DNA from 2 places in the Solibacillus silvestris genome. Region 1 is predicted to be linked to the other one. Evidence: riboswitches for the same ligand, from Rfam matches in the RefSeq annotation. Region 1 holds a riboswitch; the other holds the start of a gene.

Region 1 (5,295 bases):
TGAATATTGAAGGTGTTGTAATGGATATTAAAAACAAATCAACAATGAAATATACAGATTTCAATGCAGCAATGACAATTACAATTCCTGCTGAAGCATTGGAAAACGCAAAAACAATGGAAGATTTAATGGTATTAGAATCAGAAGGCAAATAAGCCCTAATATATTAACAAAAGCTATCGGGAAGAAGCAATGCTTTTCCCCGATAGCTTTTTATGTGCAAAATAGGGCTCGCAAAAAAAATTCATTATAAATCACAGTATCGAATTTTTTCATTATAATCTACATATTAAAACCCTTTACATTCATACGCCCCCGGTAAACTATCCAAATGGAAGGAAGAAATGATTGAACTTTCCCATTTTCTATTCAAAATTCAAGGAAACGGAATTAGGAGGTTCGAAGCAGGCTTATGATGCACCAGTTACATTTTCCGATTCCATCATAAAAATTTCATATTATTAGGGTGATGAAAAGTAATATTGCTATTATTCATGTATAATTATTACCATATATTGAGGAGGAGATTTATGTCGAAGCAAAACATCGCAAAGTCTATCGGACAAAAAATCATCGTTATTATCGGGGGCTTAATCGCCGCTTATGGCTTGGAATCCGTATTAATTCCAAATAACGTTTCCGATGGAGGTATTACAGGGATTAGTATCGTAATTTCGCAATTAACACCATTACCTTTAGGTATGTTAATTGCTTTACTTAATATTCCGTTCGTATATTTAGGTTATAAACAAATTGGTAAAACCTTTGCTATCAATTCTGTTATCGGAATTGCCTCGTTAGCAATCGGTACATCCCTTATGCACCATGTACCGACGATTGTGACCGGTGATGCGTTATTGATTACCGTTGTCGGGGGGATTATTTTAGGTATCGGTATGGGGCTTGCACTGCGTAATGGCGGCGCATTGGACGGAATTGATATGCTTGCTGTACTGCTTTCACGAAAGCTGCCGTTCGGGACAAGTGATTTAATTTTATTCTTAAACTTTTTCGTCTTCATTATTGTCTCGTTTGTATTCGGCTTTAAAGGTGCCCTATTATCGGCAATTGCCTACTATATCGCATCAAAAGTCATTTTAGTTGTTGAGGAAGGGCTAAGCGGTTCTAAAACGTATAAAATCATTACAAACGAACCAGTTAAAATGGTTGAGACAATTCGGGATCGTTTAGGACGAAGCGCAACCTTTAATACGGTATATGGCGCCTACTCGAATCAGGAATTCAAAGAAATTACTTGCGTGATTAACCGTATGGAAGAAAGTAAAATGAAAGTTATTATTCGCGAAGTCGATCCGAGTGCTTTTGTTACAGTTTATGAAGTTGTCGAAGTAAAAGGCGGCAGCTTCAAAAAGCAAGATATACATTGAAAAATAAACGGGTGTGTAAAAGTCTTTCCAACTTTTACACACCCGTTTTTTGTTATTCGTTCACTGTACGGGCAATTGGAATACATAACCCGATTACCGCACCGACTATGGCTGGCACGATCCAGCCTAATCCAATCGAATAAAGAGGCAAATAATCCGCATACACTGCCGAAACTGCCGTTAATATATGCATTTCAAATGCTGGCACACTGTTGATTAATGCATTATAGCCATCAATTACACTAATAAAGAATGCAAAGAAAATTGCGCCTGCAAAAACAGGTTTTTTATAGTGAAACAGCGGTCCTAAAAGCGCCAGTATAATCAACACGATCGCTAACGGATACAGAAACATTAATACAGGGATCGCATATGTAATAATATTCGTCAGACCAAAATTTGCAATTGTAAACGAAACGATACATAGTATGACAACAAATGTTTTATAGCTTACTTTCGGGAATACTTCATGGAAAAATTCACTGCATGAAGTAATAAGCCCGATGCTCGTTTTCAAACAGGCAAGGACTATAATAATAGCCAGCAAAATCGCGCCGTACGAACCAAAATAATGATCCGCCACAGCAGCGAAAATTTGTCCGCCGTTTTCATATGTTCCAATTGACGTTACACTTGACGCACCCATATAAGCGATGAGCCCGTATATGAGCATCATTAATGCCATTGCGAAAATGCCGGATTTCCATGTCGTTTTCGCAATTTCTTTTTTGTCGGTAATGCCTGTCCGTTTAATCGCATGAATAACAACGATGCCGAATGCCAGCGAAGCGAGCGCATCCATCGTATTATATCCTTCCTTAAAACCTGTCATAAACGCTTCGCCTATGTATGCTCCAGCAGGCTCGACAAATTTGCCCATCGGTGAAAGCAAACTAATTCCGATTAATACAAATAAAAAGATTAAAAATGCCGGCGTTAAATATTTTCCGATAATATCCATAATTTTCGCTGGATTTAATGAAAAATAAAATACAATCGCAAAGAAAACAAAACTGAATATCGCTAACCACAATGTTGCTTGTGACGGATCGATAAAAGGCTCGAAACCAACTACAAAAGGTACTGTTGCAGTACGGGGTATCGCAAAGAACGGTCCAATCGTCAAATATAATGCCAATGCAAACAATAGCCCAAATATCGGGTGTACCCTGCTTGCTAAATCACGCAAGCCATTGCTCCCTGAAAGACCAATTGCCAAAATCCCCAAAAACGGCAGCCCGATCGCTGTCACTAAAAAGCCAATTAACGCAAGCCAATAATTCGTGCCCGCCAATTGCCCCATTTGAATCGGGAAAATCAGATTTCCTGCTCCAAAAAACATACCAAACAGCATCGTTCCAATGACTGCGTATGTTGAAAATGGTATTTTCTTCTCCATCATTATCTCTCCTAAGATGTCAATTCATGTTGGTTTATGACGAAACAGTCTAATTTTTCACAACAATGTACAATATAATAACAGTGTATAATCGCGATTACAATAGTAAAAAGTTATTCGCCCAAAAAAGAGCTGCAATGAAAATTATACTATTTCCAATACAGCTCCCCAATCGATTATTCAATTAAGCCGAATATTGTCGGCGCTGATTTTCGATCCATACGCGCATCGTACGGTAAAGCATCGTCACAACAACTAGCATTATAATACCTTTTACAATATTAAACGGTAAAATCCCTAAAACGACTGTTTCATACATATCATATTCGAAGCCCAGTAAATACGTGTAAAGCGGCAAGAACGCAACATAGTTCAATACAGCCATCCCTAACGACATAACAATCGTCGAAACAACCAAACCTGTCACTAACCCTTTCACGGAAGGCAATTTTTTATAAATAAAATAAGCCGGTAATATGAATAATACGCCTGTAGCAAAGTTTGCCATATGTCCTACCGGAATCCCTTCCGGAGCTCCAGTATAAACCCAATCAAGCACATTTTTCACTAATTCAACAAGTATGCCCGCGACTGGACCCATCGTAATTGCAGCAATCAATGCAGGCACATCACTAAAATCAATTTGTAAAAACACAGGGAACCAAGGCAGTGGGAAGTTTAATAACATCAATACAAATGAAACCCCACTTAGCATAGCGATCGTTACGAACGAACGCAGCTTCAAACTACTTTTTTGCATAGCAATCTCTCCTCTTTGCTGACTCCATCTCGCAAGAAGAAAGGACGTATCGAATCATTCCATGAAAAATCCCTTATGCTAAATAGAGCATAAGGGAGAAATAGGCACACTTAAATAAAGGTCCTCATGTGCATTTGCAGCTATTTCCCTATTTTAGCGTATGCGAAATAAATCCCCGCATAAAAGGAAATTAAAAACAAATACTGCAAAAAGCACCGCATTTTCAAAAAATGACGACCGTACCTTCACCTTCTCCCATCCAGACTATACTGTCGGCTTTGGAATTGCACCAAATCCTGCACACAAAAAGTGGCTCGCGGGCTCGAAAAGTTTGTATGCAGCGTCCTCCAAGTTAATGGTCGGAGGCTGCAACTTTTATTACCGCCGGTCGGGAATTGCACCCTGCCCCGAAGATGAATCAATATGAAATTATATAACAAAAAACTTTGCTACAATACCTATTATAATTAAAAAAACGGAATTGTAAAGACTATTGCTCACAATTCCGAGTATTTTTATTTGAATTAATCAAAACTATAGTAGAGAATATTTGCCGATAATGGCTTTTCCAAAGGTTTCGTAAAGTTAAAACCACTCCAATGTTCCTGCACTATTTGTTCAAACTTAACTTGTTTATCAAAACTCGCCACTGTTAAAATCAAACCTTCAATCATCCGCATCGCTTGAATCGCATCATAGTTTTCCAAATTTAAAGGCTCTTCAAACGTAATTGTTACAAGGGAGTCTTCCTCTTCCACGTGGAGCGAAACCCCCGGCAAAATTACTGTTCTGTAAATATCGTTCGCTTCAAGCGTCATATTTTTTATCGCTTCTTTCACATTTGTGAAGCTCATCCGGAAATTGGGGCTTAAGTAAACCGTTCCATCCTGCATTTCATACATAAAATAATTGTATTGTGTATGTTCGCTTTTCAATGCAATCGACTGTGCCACTTCTCCGGCATGGTCAAAATAAATCGCCTTCCCCTCGGCATCTTTTATAAGCACCTCATTATATTCATCACTAAACGTATCTACAAGGGAACCGAGATAATTGGATAATGAGGCTGTACCTGCATCATATTGATGATTGTCAGGCAATGTGTGAATAAGTTTATCCCCTTCTTCACGCAATTCGCCTTTCAAAGGATGATACTCGTTGAAGCCAAGCTTCTTTTCATCAATTAATGGGCTAAATGCTTTGTAGAGTGCTAACTTTGTAGGGTTTTGCGTTCCGAGCTTTTCGACAACTACTTCATTTGGAATTAAAATGCTGACAGGCACGCTTTCTGCATCATCGCCGGCTAACCCGATTTCAAATAATGTCATACCTTCAAGCTGATGCTCATAAACCAATGTTTGCTGTGCATGGGCATCCGCCGCAAATTTGGACATCATTGAACGTTCATTTGCTGTCGATACATCGTTGTTTGCACTCATTTCCGCTTTTTCCTCAGTTTCTGTTGCCGAAAGATCAAATGTAGTATTATTCTCCATTGAAATTGAATTCTCATCGTCTAAAAACTGTGCACCTATTAACACGATGGCAAATAAGGAAGCAATGGATACTAATAGCGGCATCCAACGAATTCCTTTTTGATTTTCCTGCTGTTTGCGAGGCGGTTGTTCATTAAATGCTCCTTCATCCACTAAACGATTAAATACTTCATCCTTTGTACGGTGATCGTTTACTTTCGGGGCTTGTTTAAGGAGAGATTCAATATTCTCTTCATCCCAATATTCCTTTTT
Region 2 (5,295 bases), on a different contig from region 1:
GAATTAAGATATACCATTGAAAATTTCAGCTCTAACGTGATATTTAAAGTTAAACTATCGTACAAAACAATACAACTTAATAAGAATTTCAGATCGCAACTTTACACATTACACTCCTTATCGCATAAGGAGTGTTTCATTTTGCACTGATTTCGCTATAATTGTATTATTATATTTCTTTGATAGGAGAATGACCATGTGGAAGCTACATAATGGAAAGCTTACTCAAACTACGGATGTATCGCGAATCCGTTATAAAACGAGAATGAGCGCGGCTATTTTATCCAATTTAAAGCAATTGGCCGACAAACACAATACACATATAGGCTATTTGCTGGAAAACGGCTACAGCAATTTAATCAAATCTGGGTCCATTGCATACAACAAAAAGAACCGGCCGAAAGACAGGATTGAATTCCGCACAACTTGCGACCAGGAATTGCTGCTAAGCCTAAAAGACTTCGCGAAAATGCATAGTCTCAATTTAAACGATGTCATTGAGGCGAGTGTTGCTTATATTAACTACGAGGATATTAAACGGGCGAATTGGCGGTACCGCGTGGAAATTTAAAGGGTTACCATTGTCAAAAACAAATACGATAAAAGTTTACGCAACCAAGGGGGGATTCTGTATCGCACAGAAGACCTCCTTTTTAGCTTACATTGATAGTATTAATTCTATTCTTATAGAAACCAGTGCTTAAATTATCCATAATAAACAATGACAACTTCAGAGAATAGCTGTAAACTAGAGTGCATAAAGATTGAAATAATGGAATACTAAAGAAAATCCAGGAGTTTCCGAGGAATTTGTATCCAAGTTAAAATAGTAATGCTAACAGATTTACTCAAAATAGAAAAGGTGAATGTTATGAATGAATTATTAAAAGCAAGTAACTGGATTTCGGGCTTACAGTGGCTCTTTTTTATTTTTACGAATATTGTTGTCATACCTATAACAGTAGGGGCTGCATTTGAACTTTCGTCAGGTACAATTGTTAATATGCTTCAACTTTCCTTTACCGTGACAGGATTGGCTTGTATAATTCAAGCTTTTTTGGGGCATAAGAGAGCGATTATGGAAGGACAATCCGGTCTGTGGTGGGGTATAATTTTGACGCTATGTACGACAGCTGCAGCTCAAGGGATGCCTTTAACTATCGTCGGCGGAAGTTTAACAGTCGGAATTATCCTATCGTCAATTTTGACCGTTTTGATCGGAATATCAGGAATGGGGCCCCGTATAGCCAAGTTGTTTAATCCTGCGGTAATGGGCGTGTTTATGTTTTTGTTCGGATGTCAATTAATAGGCATCTTTTTAAAAGGGATGTTAGGTATTCCGTTTGGCAACGAGGCAGGCGGTGCACATATTGATGGAGCCATTTCTTTATTATCAATAGTAATAGCAATTATTGTAATCGTAATCAGCGTGAAAGCACCCGCAAGTGTTCGGCGATATGGTTTACTTATCGGAATTATTGGTGGTTGGATTATTTATGCACTTATTTTCAAGCCGGAAAACCATGTCAGCGAAGCTACATCGTTTAGCTTTGAACTATTTCCGCTAGGGAAGCCTGCTTGGGATTTAGGAATTATCATCACGGCTGTTATAGCTGGATTGTTGAATTCTGCAAACACGTTTGGCGCATTAAAAGGGACGGAAAGCATGTATAAAGTGGAAACTGCTAAATCCGAATATAAAGCTTCCTTTACAATTACAGGTATTTTCACTCTTATAGCAGGTTTTTTTGGTCTTGTTCCGAATTCACCTTACGTGTCTTCAATTGGTTTTTTAAGCCAAACAGGTATTATAAATAGAATTCCGTTTGCGCTTGGCGGGTTTATGTTTCTTGTGATGGGTCTCATTCCAACGATTGGCCACATTTTCTCACAACTTCCACTAAGCGTTGGTAGTTCAGCGTTATTTGTCTCTTATTTGCTACTTTTTAATTCTTCATTGAATTTCTTTAAACAGGTTAAATACAATACGGTCAACATTTACCGTTCGGCTGTCCCGCTGTTTGTAGGGGTTGTGATTATGACCTTGCCAGCATCTTATTTTGTTACCGTTCCAAGTGTTATCCGTCCAGTTCTTAGCAGCGGATTATTAGTGGGGATTATACTCGCTCTTCTATTAGAGAACCTATTCAATTGGGACATTTACGGAAATGAGGAAAAAAGCGATCATAAGGATACTTTAGGCACGGTTACCGGCAATGCTGATTTACAGAAGAAATAATGCATAGGATTCAAAACTTCCTAACATTAGTAGTACAAACCGAAACCATGGTTTGTACTATTTTTTATAGTAGAGACGGTTGAAGAAGCGCTTGCTATATGGAAGAAGGTCGTTTCCCTTTGTCCTGAACAAAATAGCGGCAAACTGCATTTTTTCTAATTTTCAGGAAAACCTTATTTTCATTTGACGAGCAAAAATAGCAATAATTCTTTTTCTAATATATTTTCTATGATACAATAGCTTTCGAATAGAATAAATTCCTTCGGGGTCGGGTGAAAATCCCAATCGGCAGTGATAGAGGAAACTCTTAAGTCTGCGAGCCGCAATATGCGTGCAGGATCTAGTGCAATTCTAGAACCGACAGTTACAGTCTGGATGGGAGAAGGAAGCGTGCGCCGCATTTTAAAAATTTTTCTTTTAAAATGTCTTTTTTGCTATGCTTTTGAATCCTGTCATCCTCTTGACGGGATTTTTTTATTCGCCAATTATATATTCCTTCGGGGTCGGGTGAAAATCCCAATCGGCAGTGATAGAGAAAATTCTTAAGTCTGCGAGCCGCAATATGCGTGCAGGAGCTAGTGCAATTCTAGGACCGACAGTTATAGTCTGGATGGGAGAAGGAAGCAGAGCATATAGACTTTTTAAAAATTAACTTTAAAAGTCTTATTTAGCGATGCCAATTTTACCTCTCATCGAAACTCCGACTTATTGTTCGGGGTTTTTTATTTTGAAAAAGAGGTGAGCAGGATGTTTACAGGAATTATTGAGGAGCTGGGGACTGTACAAAATTTAAAGCAGTCTACTCAATCGATGGAATTGTCCATTCGCGCCGGCAAAGTTTTGGAAGACATGCAGCTTGGTGATAGTGTTGCTGTAAATGGAGTATGTCTTACAGTTAAACAGTTTGCAAATAATTATTTCGTGGCAGATGTCATGCCCGAAACAGTAAAGTCGACAAGTTTGCAGCAGTTAAAAAGCGGTTCAATCGTTAATTTAGAAAGAGCAATGGCCGCGAATGGCCGATTTGGCGGTCATATCGTTTCAGGGCATGTCGATGGCATTGCAACAATTTTAAGAAAGCGGCCAGTTGCCAATGCCGTCTATGTGGATTTGTCAATCGCGAAAGATTTGCTGGCTAACTGTATTGAAAAAGGCTCGATCACGATCGATGGCACAAGCTTGACGATTTTCGATTTAACGGATTCGGTTATTACGATTTCACTCATTCCGCATACGTATAAAGAAACCGTGCTAGGTATGAAGCAAGTAGGCGACATCGTCAATATTGAAACAGATTTGATCGGCAAATATGTAGCAAAGCATATAGCTAATCGGACAAGCGGGAATTTGACGATGGATTTCTTGCAAAAAGCCGGGTTTTAAAGGAGTGGAAAAAACATGAATGCAATAGAAGAAGCGATCGCTGCATTAAGAAATGGTGAAATAATTATTGTGGTCGATGACGAAAATCGTGAAAACGAAGGGGATTTTGTTGTGCTCGGGCAGTTTGCGACACCCGAAAATATAAATTTTATGGCTGTGCATGGCCGCGGTTTAATTTGTACACCGATTTCAGCTGAAATTGCTGACCGGCTGGCATTTGAACCAATGGTAAGGCGCAATACGGATGCCCATCAGACAGCGTTCACAGTAAGCATTGATTATAAAACGACGACTACTGGCATAAGTGCGTTTGAACGTTCCGAAACGATATTGGCACTTTTAGATGAGAATTCAATGTCAGAAGACTTTAATCGGCCAGGACATGTATTTCCGCTAATTGCGAAGAACGGCGGTATTTTAGAACGTCGCGGGCATACAGAAGCAAGCGTCGAACTTGCCCGGCTATGCGGATTTAACGAAGTTGCGGTTATTTGCGAAATTATGAATGAGGATGGAACGATGGCAAGAATGCCAGAGCTTGAAAAGATAGCGCATAAATTTCAATTGAAGTTTATTACGATAGAAGATTTAGTGAAATACGTAAAAGAAAATACATTGACAATATAAAGGGGAATTATTATGGGGCAAGTTTTTGAAGCACAATTAGTAGGTACAGAATTAAAGATTGGGATCGTAGTTGGACGATTCAATGAATTTATTAATGACAGATTATTAAGCGGTGCGATGGATGGATTAAAGCGCCATGGCGTAGATGTGGAAAATATTGATATTGCATGGGTACCAGGCGCATTTGAAGTGCCGTTTATCGCAAAGAAGATGGCGGAAACGAAAAATTATGATGCGGTGATCGGTTTGGGCACAGTTATTCGCGGCTCAACGACGCACTATGATTATGTATGCAACGAGGCTGCCAAAGGTATTGCTAAAGCTGGATTAGATACTGGTGTTCCTGTTATTTTCGGGATTGTCACGACGGAAAACATCGAACAGGCAATTGAGCGCGCTGGTACAAAGGCAGGCAACAAAGGCTATGACAGTGCAGTTTCCGCAATTGAAATGGCGAATTTAAACCGCTTATTTTAAATTTTAATTAAAATTTAATAAATTGTTTTAAGCCTCGTGTTTTGAATATGACAGGTCGAAACACGAGGCGCGTTTTAAAATAATGTAAAAAGACAGGAAAGCTAACTTTTAACCGCGTATTAAATACTATGAAACCAACTTTTTAATGAGGATGGTACGTATTATGTACCTTAACAGCGTCAGGCAAATGGAGTAGAATGCCCTCATAGCATAATAATGCATAAGCTTATAATGAAACATAGAAATATTGAAAAATTTAATTATCTAAATCACTTGGACCCAATTGCAGCATATCAAGGGTTTTAAATACTAAATCAATTTCAGTTAACCATGATCGAAGAAAATTGCAAGTGGTGGAAAGGTATAAAAAAGTATATAGTATTAAAGTGCAGATAGAGAGACAGTCTATTGAAAAACAAAAAATAAAAGCCTCACAAAAATATTTATTAGGTGGCTCTATAATTTTTATTGGAGATAAGGCATCTATGATTATTCCAATTGAAGTAAATACGGTGATGCAAGAGTTTAAAAATCATTTTTAAAGCCAGTAGATTGAAGCAGAAGAGCCC

Evidence for each region. Region 1 has a riboswitch for FMN ahead of ACTHOQ_RS01610 (ECF transporter S component). Riboswitches for the same ligand answer to the same signal wherever they lie in the genome.
Region 2: another riboswitch for FMN. It lies ahead of ribE (riboflavin synthase); the one in region 1 lies ahead of ACTHOQ_RS01610 (ECF transporter S component).

What each region holds. Positions count from the first base shown of each region.
Region 1 is NZ_JBQCJW010000002.1:74,804-80,098, forward strand. It holds gene ACTHOQ_RS01595 (DUF6612 family protein) at 1-155, shown strand, start outside; gene ACTHOQ_RS01600 (YitT family protein) at 531-1,388, shown strand; gene brnQ (branched-chain amino acid transport system II carrier protein) at 1,441-2,787, opposite strand; gene ACTHOQ_RS01610 (ECF transporter S component) at 2,972-3,547, opposite strand; FMN riboswitch at 3,791-3,966, opposite strand; gene ACTHOQ_RS01615 (hypothetical protein) at 4,072-5,295, opposite strand, start outside; gene sigX (RNA polymerase sigma factor SigX) at 5,295-5,295, opposite strand, start outside.
Region 2 is NZ_JBQCJW010000032.1:26,884-32,178, forward strand. It holds gene ACTHOQ_RS15560 (rRNA methyltransferase) at 197-571, shown strand; gene ACTHOQ_RS15565 (uracil/xanthine transporter) at 872-2,239, shown strand; FMN riboswitch at 2,494-2,630, shown strand; FMN riboswitch at 2,729-2,865, shown strand; gene ribE (riboflavin synthase) at 2,987-3,622, shown strand; partial or broken gene ribB (3,4-dihydroxy-2-butanone-4-phosphate synthase) at 3,638-4,222, shown strand; gene ribH (6,7-dimethyl-8-ribityllumazine synthase) at 4,262-4,726, shown strand; gene ACTHOQ_RS15585 (hypothetical protein) at 5,071-5,268, shown strand.